2 regions of the Haemophilus sp. SZY H56 genome follow, and region 1 is predicted to be linked to the other one. Evidence: riboswitches for the same ligand, from Rfam matches in the RefSeq annotation. Region 1 holds a riboswitch; the other holds the start of a gene.

Region 1 (5,558 bases):
TAATGCATTCTCTCAAAACTATCGTCGATTGAATATTCAAGCAATTGAACGTGATATTGAGATGCTTATCGCCAAAGAAAGGGCGGAAGGCTTAACTGATCAAGAACGAGCAATTTTAGTGAATTTGCTCAAGGGAAAAGAAGAGCAGAAAAAACAGTTAGTTAATCCGTCATAACAATGGTAAAATCTCCTGTTCAAAACAAGGGCTTTTATCTTCCAAAAATAACGCAAAACGGGAATAAAAATGGAACAAAATCAACAATCTACCGCCGAGCAATATTCAGAACAAATTGAACAGCTTATGGAATTGGGTCGTACGCAAGGTTATTTAACTTATGCGGAGATCAATGACTTGCTTCCAGAAGATTTGATCGATCCAGAATATTACGATAAGTTGTTGCAAACTTTACAGCATGATGCTGGTATTCCGGTTCTGGATGAAGCACCGGAAAGTGACGAAATGATGTTGAATGACACGATTCCAGATGAAGATGCTGTGGAAGAAGCAACGCAAATTTTATCAAATGTGGAATCTGAAATCGGTCGTACAACCGACCCTGTGCGTATGTATATGCGTGAAATGGGAACGGTTGATCTTCTTACCCGTGAAGATGAAATCAGCATTGCAAAACGTATTGAGGAAGGAATTGACGAAGTTCAAACCGCCATTGCGGCGTACCCAGAAGCGTTAACCGAATTATTAGATAATTATGATCAAGTAGAAGCGGGTAATTATCGTTTAGCTGATTTAATTACCGGATTTGTGGATCCAAATATTGCCGCAGAGGAAGCAGCAAATATTGATGAGAATTTTGCTAACGAAGAGGAAAGTGTTGAAGTCGCTGCAGAAGTTGATGATGAGAGCGATGAGGAAGATGAAAGCGATAGCAGCTCAAGTTCTGATGACAGCGATTCTGATAATAGCATCGATCCTGAAGTAGCGCGTGAAAGATTTTCGGCATTAAGAGAGCAACACACTAAAACATTAGCATCTATTGCAAAACACGGACGCAGTGGTAAACGCGCAAAAGATCAAATTGCTTTACTCGCAGATATTTTTAAACAATTCCGTTTAGTGCCTAAACAATTCGATACGCTTGTTTTATCAATGAAGAATATGATGAAACGTGTACGTGCAGAAGAGCGTCAACTACAAAAAGTATTAGTTGATATTGCAGGTATGCCAAAAGATGAATTTGAGGCGCTTATTGTTGCGAATGGCAGCAGTGATGCATGGGTAGCAAAAGCATTAAAATCAACGAAAGCTTGGGCAAAACGTTTACCAAAATATGAAGAACGTATCCGTTTATCTTTAGGTAACTTAGCGAATATTGAGCAAAATACCAATCTTACCATCCAACAAATGCGTGAGATTTGTGATGCGGTATCTCGTGGTGAACAAAAAGCTCGCCGTGCAAAAAAAGAAATGGTTGAAGCCAACTTACGTTTGGTGATTTCTATTGCGAAAAAATATACAAACCGAGGTTTACAATTCTTGGATTTAATTCAAGAAGGGAATATCGGTTTGATGAAAGCGGTAGATAAATTTGAATACCGTCGTGGTTATAAATTCTCCACCTATGCAACCTGGTGGATTCGTCAGGCAATTACGCGTTCCATTGCAGACCAAGCGCGCACAATCCGTATTCCTGTTCATATGATTGAAACGATTAATAAATTAAATCGTATTTCTCGTCAAATGTTACAAGAGATGGGACGTGAAGCGACGCCAGAAGAGCTTGCTGAACGCATGGGAATGCCAGAAGATAAAATCCGTAAAGTGCTTAAAATTGCGAAAGAGCCAATTTCAATGGAAACCCCAATCGGTGATGACGATGATTCACATTTAGGTGACTTCATTGAGGATTCAACCCTTGAATTGCCATTAGATTCAGCAACCGCACAAAGCTTAAAAGTGGCAACTCATGAAGTGTTAGAAGGTTTAACTCCTCGTGAAGCGAAAGTGTTACGTATGCGTTTTGGTATTGATATGAATACCGACCATACACTTGAAGAAGTGGGTAAACAATTTGATGTAACCCGTGAGCGTATTCGTCAGATTGAAGCGAAAGCATTACGTAAACTACGTCATCCAAGTCGTTCAGAAACATTGAGAAGTTTCTTAGATGAGTAATTATTCATTTATGTAAAAAAGAAAAGGCAGAAATATCTGCCTTTTTTATTTGATTAAATTTGGTTATTTACCGCGAAATCACATTCCTTTAAAATACGCAACTTTCGTCATTTAAAAACAAAAAAGGAACTTTATGGAAGAATCTCAAGAACTAGAAAAGCTGCCTCGAGTAGTGACAGGTGTATTAAAAGTAGTATTAAGCTTTTCGCTTATCGCGTTGGCTTTAGTGTTGATTATTGCTTTAGCTAAAATCACGTACACTTTAGCGATTATGGTATTTAATACATCAAGCGTTGTGCCTTATGAAGTCGCTGAACAAGCCGTGATGTTTTTCTTATACTTCGGTTTTATTGGCCTTATTGTGCAATATTTTAAAAGTGGCTATCACTTTCCTTTACGCTATTTTATTTACGCAGGGATTACGGCCATGTTGCGTTTGATTATTGTGAATCATGAAAGCTCAGTTGATACCATCTTATTCGCAGGCGCGATTTTAATTATGGTTATTGCACTTTGTTTAGTGTTGTATTCCAATAAAATTAAAATTTAAAAGTGCGGTCATTTTGACCAAGGTTTTGGAATGGATTATTCCGGCACAATCCATTCCACTGTCCAACTTCCTGTACCTTCAGGGACGAGCGTTTGGGTCAAATAAGGCAAAATAGCTTTCATTTGCTGTTCTAATTGCCAAGGTGGATTAATCACCACCATTCCACTCGCGGTCATACCACGTTGATCACTATCAGGGCGAACAGCCAATTCAATTTTCAGAATTTTACGAATCCCTGTCGCTTCTAATCCTTTAAAAATGCGTTTTGTCTGCTGGCGAAGTACCACGGGATACCAAATCGCATAAGTGCCTGTCGCAAAGCGCTTATAACCCTCTTCTATAGCTTTCACCACCAAATCATAATCTTCTTTTAATTCATAAGGTGGATCAATAAGCACCAAACCTCTGCGTTCTTTGGGTGGAAGTGTGGCTTTGAGTTGTTGGAAACCATTTTCTGATTTTGTTGTGATATTCTTAAACTCTTTAAAATTATTGCGTAATAATGGAAAATCGCTTGGGTGTAATTCTGTCAGTAATGCACGATCTTGAGGACGCAATAATTGTGCAGCAATCATTGGTGAACCCGCATAATAGCGTAATTCTTTACCCCCATAATTGATCTTTTTAATGAGATCCACGTAGCGAGCAATCTCTTCGGGTAAATCTGTTCTTTCCCAAAGTCTTCCAATTCCCTCTTTGTATTCGCCGGTTTTTTCTGATTCGTTAGAACTTAAGCGATAACGGCCAACACCTGAATGGGTGTCGAGATAGTAGAAACCTTTTTCTTTTAGTGAAAGATCTTCTAGAATCAGCATTAGTACAATGTGCTTAAGCACATCGGCGTGGTTGCCAGCATGAAAACTGTGGCGATAACTTAACATAGTTTCTCCTTTATGATGAGAAAAGTACGCTCAAGATTGATGGTATAACTTTTCTGTAGAAAAAATATTATCACTTGAAACACTAAAACCTTTGAAGAGCTTTGAATTCAAGGGGATATTCATGATGTCAGAAATTTTTATAATCCGGCAAGCAACTTATGGAAAAGCAAATTAAAGGACTAATAATATATTATATGCTTATAGAGAATCTAGTTTTTTATTATAAATACTTTTGTTGTCTTATTTTACAAGGTAAGGAGTCATTTCTAGAACGTTGAATATAACACTTGAAAAGTGAGTCTATAATTTAACTTATTATTTTCATTACTTAAATTGACTCCTGAGGACTAAACAAAAAAATCTAAACTAAAGTTAATATCATTTCCTATTGTTTTATTCTTAATTGCGATATAAAATTATTTCAAATTTTAGTCGGGGTGCCACAAGGTGGCTGAGATGATACCCGTGAACCTGAAACAGTTAGTACTGACGTAGGAAACTAATATGCCAAAATATTTTCTCATTCTTCATACCTATTTTTACTCCTTTTCTGCCGTTACCTTTGGTTATTAATCCTTAGGTTAATGCTATGGTGAATATTCAGGATCTTAGTCTTGCTTTTGGAGAGCAAGTACTATTTGAACACCTTGATTTAACGCTTTTGCCTAATGAGTGGGTCAGTTTACTTGGCTGCTCTGGTGTAGGTAAATCAACGCTTTTGAGATTAATTGCAGGGCTTGAAATACCAGGAAAAGTTCAAGGCAATATCACCTCCCATCCTCATATTCGAGTGGCATGGTTACCGCAAAAAGATACCCTTTATCCTTGGCTTTCAATTGTTGATAACGTCCAATTAGAAAACGTACTATTTGGAAATAAATCTGCAAAAACCACTATTCGAGCCAAAGTATTACTTGAACAAGTGGGTATGTCAGAGCATCTGCATAAAAACAGTGCTCAATTATCTGGAGGGCAAAAACAAAGAGTGGCGCTCGCTCGAGTATTAATGCAAAACGCTGATTTAGTTTTACTTGATGAACCATTCTCTGCCCTTGATGCGATTAGTCGTTACCAATTACAAAACTTGGCCTATGAACTATTAAAAAATAAATCAGTATTATTAGTTACCCATGATCCTCAAGAAGCATTACGCTTAAGCCAACGTATTTTTGTATTACGTTCACCGCAGCCTAATCAATCAGCATTATCCGATGTTATAAAACCTGAAGGTAAAGCACCACGAGATCTAAACCAAAATAATTTGTGGATGCTCCAACAGCAATTATTGAACGAGTTATTAGAGGGAAAAAGATGAAACTTAACCTTCTTAAACCGCTCTTTATTGGAGTTATATTGCTTTGTCTATGGCAACTTATTGGTGTATTCGGTGATTTTCCCCATTACATATTTCCTTCTCCACAAGCTGTATGGTTGCAATTAACTTCTCATTCAGAACTACTTTGGCAACATACACTAATCACCTTAATTGAAATTGGCTTAGGGCTGCTACTGGGTTTTCTTTTTGGATTGTCATCAGCCCTATTGCTCTCTTTTTCGCCTAAAATATCGTCCTTACTGTTACCGGTTTTAGTGATTTCTCAAGCAATTCCTGTTTTTGCTATCGCTCCGATACTCGTACTTTGGCTAGGTTATGGCATGCCGTCAAAAATTGTTATGGCTATTCTCATTATCTATTTCCCTGTAACTGCAGCTTGTTACGATGGCTTACGCAATACACCTAAAGCTTGGATTGATCTCGCCAAAACATTCAAGCCATCCCCTTGGCGTTTATTACTTAAAGTACGTTTACCAGCTGCTTTACCCGCATTTGCATCAGGCTTTCGCATTGCTGTTTCAGTCGCACCAATTGGCGCTGTAATTGGAGAATGGGTGGGTTCATCAGAAGGGCTTGGCTATTTGATGATTCATGCCAACGCCCGTATGCAGGTAGATTTAATGTTTGCCGCATTGCTGATCTTAGTGGCAATTTCAC
Region 2 (5,558 bases), on a different contig from region 1:
TCAGCTTAAACAATGATGTGACTTTCGCATTCGGTAAAGCTAACTTAAAACCTCAAGCACAAGCTGTATTAGAAGGTATCTACGGTGAAATCGCACAAGTTAAAAGTGCTAAAGTAGCTGTTGCAGGTTATACTGACCGTATCGGTTCTGAACAATTTAACTTGAAACTTTCTCAAAAACGTGCAGACTCTGTTGCTAACTACTTAGTAGCTCGTGGTCTTCCAGCACAAGACATCTCAGCAACTGGTTATGGTAAAGCTAACCCAGTTACAGGTGCAACTTGTGATGCGGTTAAAGGTCGTAAAGCACTTATCGCTTGTTTAGCACCAGACCGTCGTGTTGAAATCGCAGTTAACGGTACTAAATAATTTTATTTAGTTATCCATTAACGGATTAACATTAGAAGACCTAAACTTCGGTTTAGGTCTTTTCTTATATAAATTAAACCTATAAATTGAAGGAATTTTTGAATGAAAAAGTGGATTATCTTGATTATTATCGCGGTTGCTGTAGGTTTAGGCTTAATGTCTAGCTACAATGGCTTAGTTAAAGCAGAAACTGAAATCGATTCTGTTTGGGCAAATGTTGAATCATCTTATCAACGTCGTGCAGATTTAATTCCAAACTTAGTGAATACAGTGAAAGGTCAAGCTAACTTTGAACAACAAACATTAACTAATGTAATCGAAGCTCGTGCGAAAGCGACACAAACTAAAATTGACCCGTCTAATTTAACGGAAGAACAATTAAACGAATTCCAACAAAACCAAAATCAAGTGGGTTCAGCATTATCTCGTTTACTTGTTTCGGTAGAACAATACCCCCAATTAAAAGCTCATGAAGGCTTTATGAATTTACAATCTCAACTTGAAGGGACAGAAAATCGTATCAATGTCGCTCGTAATAAATTCAATGAAGCCGCGCGTATTTATAATGAAAAAGTACGTCAATTCCCAACAAAATTAGCGGCAATGATTTTTGGTTTTAAAGCAAAACCTTATTTTAAATCAGCTGCTGGCTCAGAAAATGCACCAACTGTAAACTTTAACTAAGGTTTATCTATGCCATTCTTTTCCAGAATTCCGGTAGATAAAAAGCAAATCGAGGCGGCGATTAGTCGCCTCGAAAGCTTAAGTTCGGCTGAGTTACGTGTTTATATTGAACGCAAAGTACCCAAGGTTTCAACACAACTGTCTGCGATGGAACGTGCTTTAGAAGTATTTGATGAACTGGAAATGCATAAAACAGCGGCACAAAATGCCGTGTTGATTTATGTGGGATATAAAAATCATCTCTGTGCAATCGTAGGTGATAAAGGCATTCATCAATTTGTTGATGTGGCTTATTGGCAGTTACAATGCGATTTAATGATTGAGCAGTTTAAACAAAAAGCTTATACACAGGGCATTGTCGATGCGATTGATCGTATCTGTGATATTTTATCTCGCCATTTTCCTATTCAGCCTGATGATGTGAATGAATTATCTAATGAGGTAATTATTAATGGCTAAGCTTTTATCTTTTATGAAAAGTGCGGTTATTTTTAGCCTTATTTTTTTTGCTCAAATGGTTGTTGCGGCAGAATTTCCGCCTGCACCAAATCCTTTTCATTACATTAACGATTACACCAACACGCTTTCTGCAGAACATAAGCAAATTTTAGAAAATAAACTAATTGCTTATAGTAAAGAAACGAGTTCACAAATCGCGGTTGTTTTGGTTCCGACAACCGGTGAATATGAAATTGCTGATTATACCTTTGCTTTAGGTGATAAATGGGGGATTGGACGTAAAAATCTGAACAATGGCGTGTTGATGCTGATTGCGAAGGATGATCGAAAAGTCTTTATCGCAACAGGGCAAGGTTTAGAAGGTGTATTGCCTGATGCTTTTTTATCGCAAGTCATCCGTTCGGCCATTTTGCCACAATTTAAACAAGGTCAATATGCCCAAGGTATTAATGATGGCTTAAACCAAATTATTGCGGCAAGTAAAGGCGAGTTTGATGCAGCACAAGTTGAAGAAGATGCGTTTGATAAGTACATCCCATTCTTAATGGTATTGGCATTTATTGCTATTGTATTATTTGGTGAATTCCAATATCACAAAGATGAAGTCTATATTAGCCCGAATCAACGTGATCAACTGAATAAAATCATTCGTCAAAGTACGATTTCTCGTCGTCGTGGTGGCGGTTCTGGTTTCGGAGGCGGATTTGGTGGAGGCTTCGGTGGCGGTGGTTCTTCCGGTGGTGGCTTTGGTGGCGGTGGCTTTGGCGGCGGCGGAGCGGGTGGAAGTTGGTAAGACCAAGTCTTTCACTCAGGTTCTATCTTATGCTAGAATAGCGTCTTATTCAGACTTATTTGAACAAGGAACATTATGGAAACATTAGACAAAATCAAAAAACAAATCGCTGAAAACCCAATTTTAATTTACATGAAAGGTTCTCCCAAATTGCCTTCTTGTGGTTTCTCTGCGCGTGCATCTGAAGTATTAATGAATTGCAAAGTACCTTTCGGCTATGTTGATATTCTTCAACACCCAGATATTCGTGCTGAATTACCGGCTTATGCAAACTGGCCAACTTTCCCACAATTATGGGTAGAAGGTGAATTAATTGGTGGTTGTGATATTATTTTAGAAATGTACCAAACGGGCGAACTTCAAACTTTATTAAGCGAAGTTGCGGCTAAACATCAAGCTTAATTGACGATAGATTACCAAGATAAACCTGCTTTTTAGCAGGTTTTCTTTTGCTCAAAAAATGATAAACCTGTTATAAAAATGTGATCAGATTAACATTTTTAAGTTAAATAACTTGTTGATAAAATTCCCTTACGTTAGACTACGTAGAACTTAGTCGGGGTGCCAATATTAATGGCTGAGAAACACCCGTGAACCTGAAACAGATAATGCTGGCGTAGGAAACTAATTATCCCATTATGCTGTTTCGTTATGCAAAAATAAGGAGAACGCATAATGAACAAAACACTTCCCATTTTAACCGCACTTTTTACCGCTTCCGCTTTCGCACAAGCTGCTGCACCTCAAACATTAGATGTTTATACTTATGATTCATTTAGTGCTGATTGGAGTGCTGGACCAAAAGTTAAAGCAGCTTTTGAACAACAATTCCCGCAATGTAAGCTGAATTATGTGGCTTTTGATAATAATGGCACTTTGTTTAACCGTGTTCGTCTAGAAGGTAAAAAAATTAAAGCAGACGTGGTACTTGGTTTAGATAGCTATCAAATTGAAGAAGCACAAAAACTCAATATTTTTGAGCCAAATAAAGTGGATTTAAGCCAGTTACGCTTACCGATTAAATGGAAAAATAAAACTTTTTTACCATTTGATTATGCGCAATATGCGTTTATTTATGATAAAAATAAACTGACTAATCCACCAAAAAGCTTAAAAGAATTAGTTGAGCGTCAAGATCTTAAAGTGTTATATCAAGATCCGCGTACAAGCAGTATTGGACGAGGATTATTGCTTTGGATGAATGCAGTTTATCCAGAAGCAGATGTAGCAAATGCCTGGAAAACCCTTTCTAAACATACGGTCACGGTCACCAAAGGTTGGACTGAGTCTTATGGGACCTTCTTAAAAGGCGAAGGTGATGTGGTTTTAAGCGTCAATACTTCACCGATTTACCATATTCTGTCTGAACAAAAAGATAATTATGTGGCAACAGAATTTGCAGAGGGGAGCGTATTACAAGTTGAAGTGGCAGCCAAAGTGGCTAACCGCAATAATGCCTGTGCTGATGAATTTTTAGGATTCTTACTTTCACCGCAAGCTCAAGCGGATATTGCTAAAAATAATGTGATGTTACCTGTGGTAGAGACCAATATCGAAAGTCATATTGATGCGCTTAATTCTCGCGCAAAATCAATGCGTATTTTAGATACTACTACGGTAACAAGTGAGCAGCTGAAAGGCTGGATCAATCAATGGCAAAAAGCGTTATCTAAATAGTATTAATGAGCTTATTGCAACATCCGCATTTTCGTCCTCGCCATTATTTGGGCGGAAGTGCGGTCATTTTTTTCATTGTTTTACTCTATGGATTTTCACTTTCTGCGGTTTTTTCAGTTGGAAGTGATTATGCCTTATCTGACTTCTTAAAAGACGATTATTTGCATCAAGTTATCGCCTTTAGTGTCGGGCAGGCATTCTTGTCTGCCTTGCTTTCTAGCATAATTGGTACTTTATTTGCACGCGCTTTTTTCTATTTAGATTTCAAAGGCAAATCGCTCATTTTACGTATTTTTTCCCTCACCTTTGTTTTGCCGGCATTACTGGCTATTTTCGGTTTGATTAGTATTTATGGCACAGCCGGTTGGCTAACACAACTGCTGCAAACCTTAGGTATTTCGTGGAAACCCTCCATTTATGGTTTAAGTGGCATTCTCATTGCCCATTTATTTTTTAATATTCCTTTAGCGGCACGAATGAGTTTGCAGGCTTTGCAAAGTGTACCAACCGAACAGCATCAACTCGCGGCACAATTAAATATCAAAGGTTTCACATTTTTCCGTTTAATTGAATGGCCTTATTTGAAAAGCCAAATCGTGTCTGCCTTTGTACTGATTTTTATGCTGTGTTTCACTAGCTTTACGATTGTATTGGCGCTTGGTGGCGGGCCGCAAAATAGCACATTAGAAGTCGCGATTTACCAAGCCATTTTCTTTGAATTCGATTTACCCAAAGCCGCATTTTTTGCGTTGGTACAATTTGCATTTTGTTTTGCATTATTTTCACTTTCACAATATTGGGCGAAAGCACCTGAAACGCAGATTTCGCAACGTTATCGATGGGTTTTACCTGTTTCAAGAGCGGTCAAATTTGGACATGTTTTTGTCTTATTCTCGGTGTGCTTATTTATTTTAAGTCCCTTATTCAATATTATTTTCCAAGGTTTGTCAGCTACCCAATTATTTGGCTATTGGCAAAACCCACAATTATGGAAAGCGCTTGCTTATTCATTAACCATGGCACCGACCGCAGGGATTTTATCGGTATTATTTGGGTTCTTCTTATTGTTACTTTCCCGTCAACTGCAATGGTTATCTCATCCCAAATTAGCCCACTTAATTTTAACGGGGGGCATGATGATTTTAGCCATTCCAACGATTGTCTTAGCAGTCGGCTTATTCCTTTGGTTACAAGATATTGATTTTTCAGCAGGGCATTTGTTTGTAGTGGTATCTGTTTGTAACGCCTTGGCTGCCTTGCCATTTGTGCTCAAAATTCTCAATACACCAATGAGTCAATCGATGCAATATTATGAAAAACTCTGTTTATCGCTGAATATTACAGGCTGGCAGCGTTTTCGTTTAATTGAATATCCGCTACTAAAAGCCCCGTTGAAATATGCCTTGGCACTCGCAACGACTTTATCACTCGGCGATTTTACAGCGATAGCCTTATTTGGTAGCCCTGACTTCACTTCGTTGCCTCATTTGCTTTATCAACAAATCGGACAATATCGAAGCCAAGAAGCGGCAGTGACGGCATTGATTTTATTGGGCTTATGTTTAGGTTTATTTATG

The links. A riboswitch is a leader RNA that binds a small molecule or an ion and turns the genes downstream of it on or off. The one in region 1 is predicted to bind thiamine pyrophosphate.
Region 2: linked by a shared signal. The riboswitch ahead of thiB (thiamine ABC transporter substrate binding subunit) and the one ahead of ACXVWP_RS05030 (ABC transporter ATP-binding protein) in region 1 are both predicted to bind thiamine pyrophosphate.

The regions. Positions count from the first base shown of each region.
Region 1 is NZ_JBTGNX010000005.1:68,680-74,237, reverse strand. Features, by position in the region: gene dnaG (DNA primase) at 1-175, shown strand, start outside; gene rpoD (RNA polymerase sigma factor RpoD) at 245-2,134, shown strand; gene psiE (phosphate-starvation-inducible protein PsiE) at 2,268-2,684, shown strand; gene ACXVWP_RS05035 (23S rRNA (adenine(2030)-N(6))-methyltransferase RlmJ) at 2,720-3,565, opposite strand; TPP riboswitch at 3,989-4,080, shown strand; gene ACXVWP_RS05030 (ABC transporter ATP-binding protein) at 4,155-4,880, shown strand; gene ACXVWP_RS05025 (ABC transporter permease) at 4,877-5,558, shown strand, end outside.
Region 2 is NZ_JBTGNX010000011.1:45,417-50,974, reverse strand. Features, by position in the region: gene ompA (porin OmpA) at 1-368, shown strand, start outside; gene ACXVWP_RS08770 (LemA family protein) at 471-1,052, shown strand; gene ACXVWP_RS08765 (TPM domain-containing protein) at 1,062-1,511, shown strand; gene ACXVWP_RS08760 (TPM domain-containing protein) at 1,504-2,304, shown strand; gene grxD (Grx4 family monothiol glutaredoxin) at 2,380-2,706, shown strand; TPP riboswitch at 2,852-2,944, shown strand; gene thiB (thiamine ABC transporter substrate binding subunit) at 2,980-3,981, shown strand; gene thiP (thiamine/thiamine pyrophosphate ABC transporter permease ThiP) at 3,987-5,558, shown strand, end outside.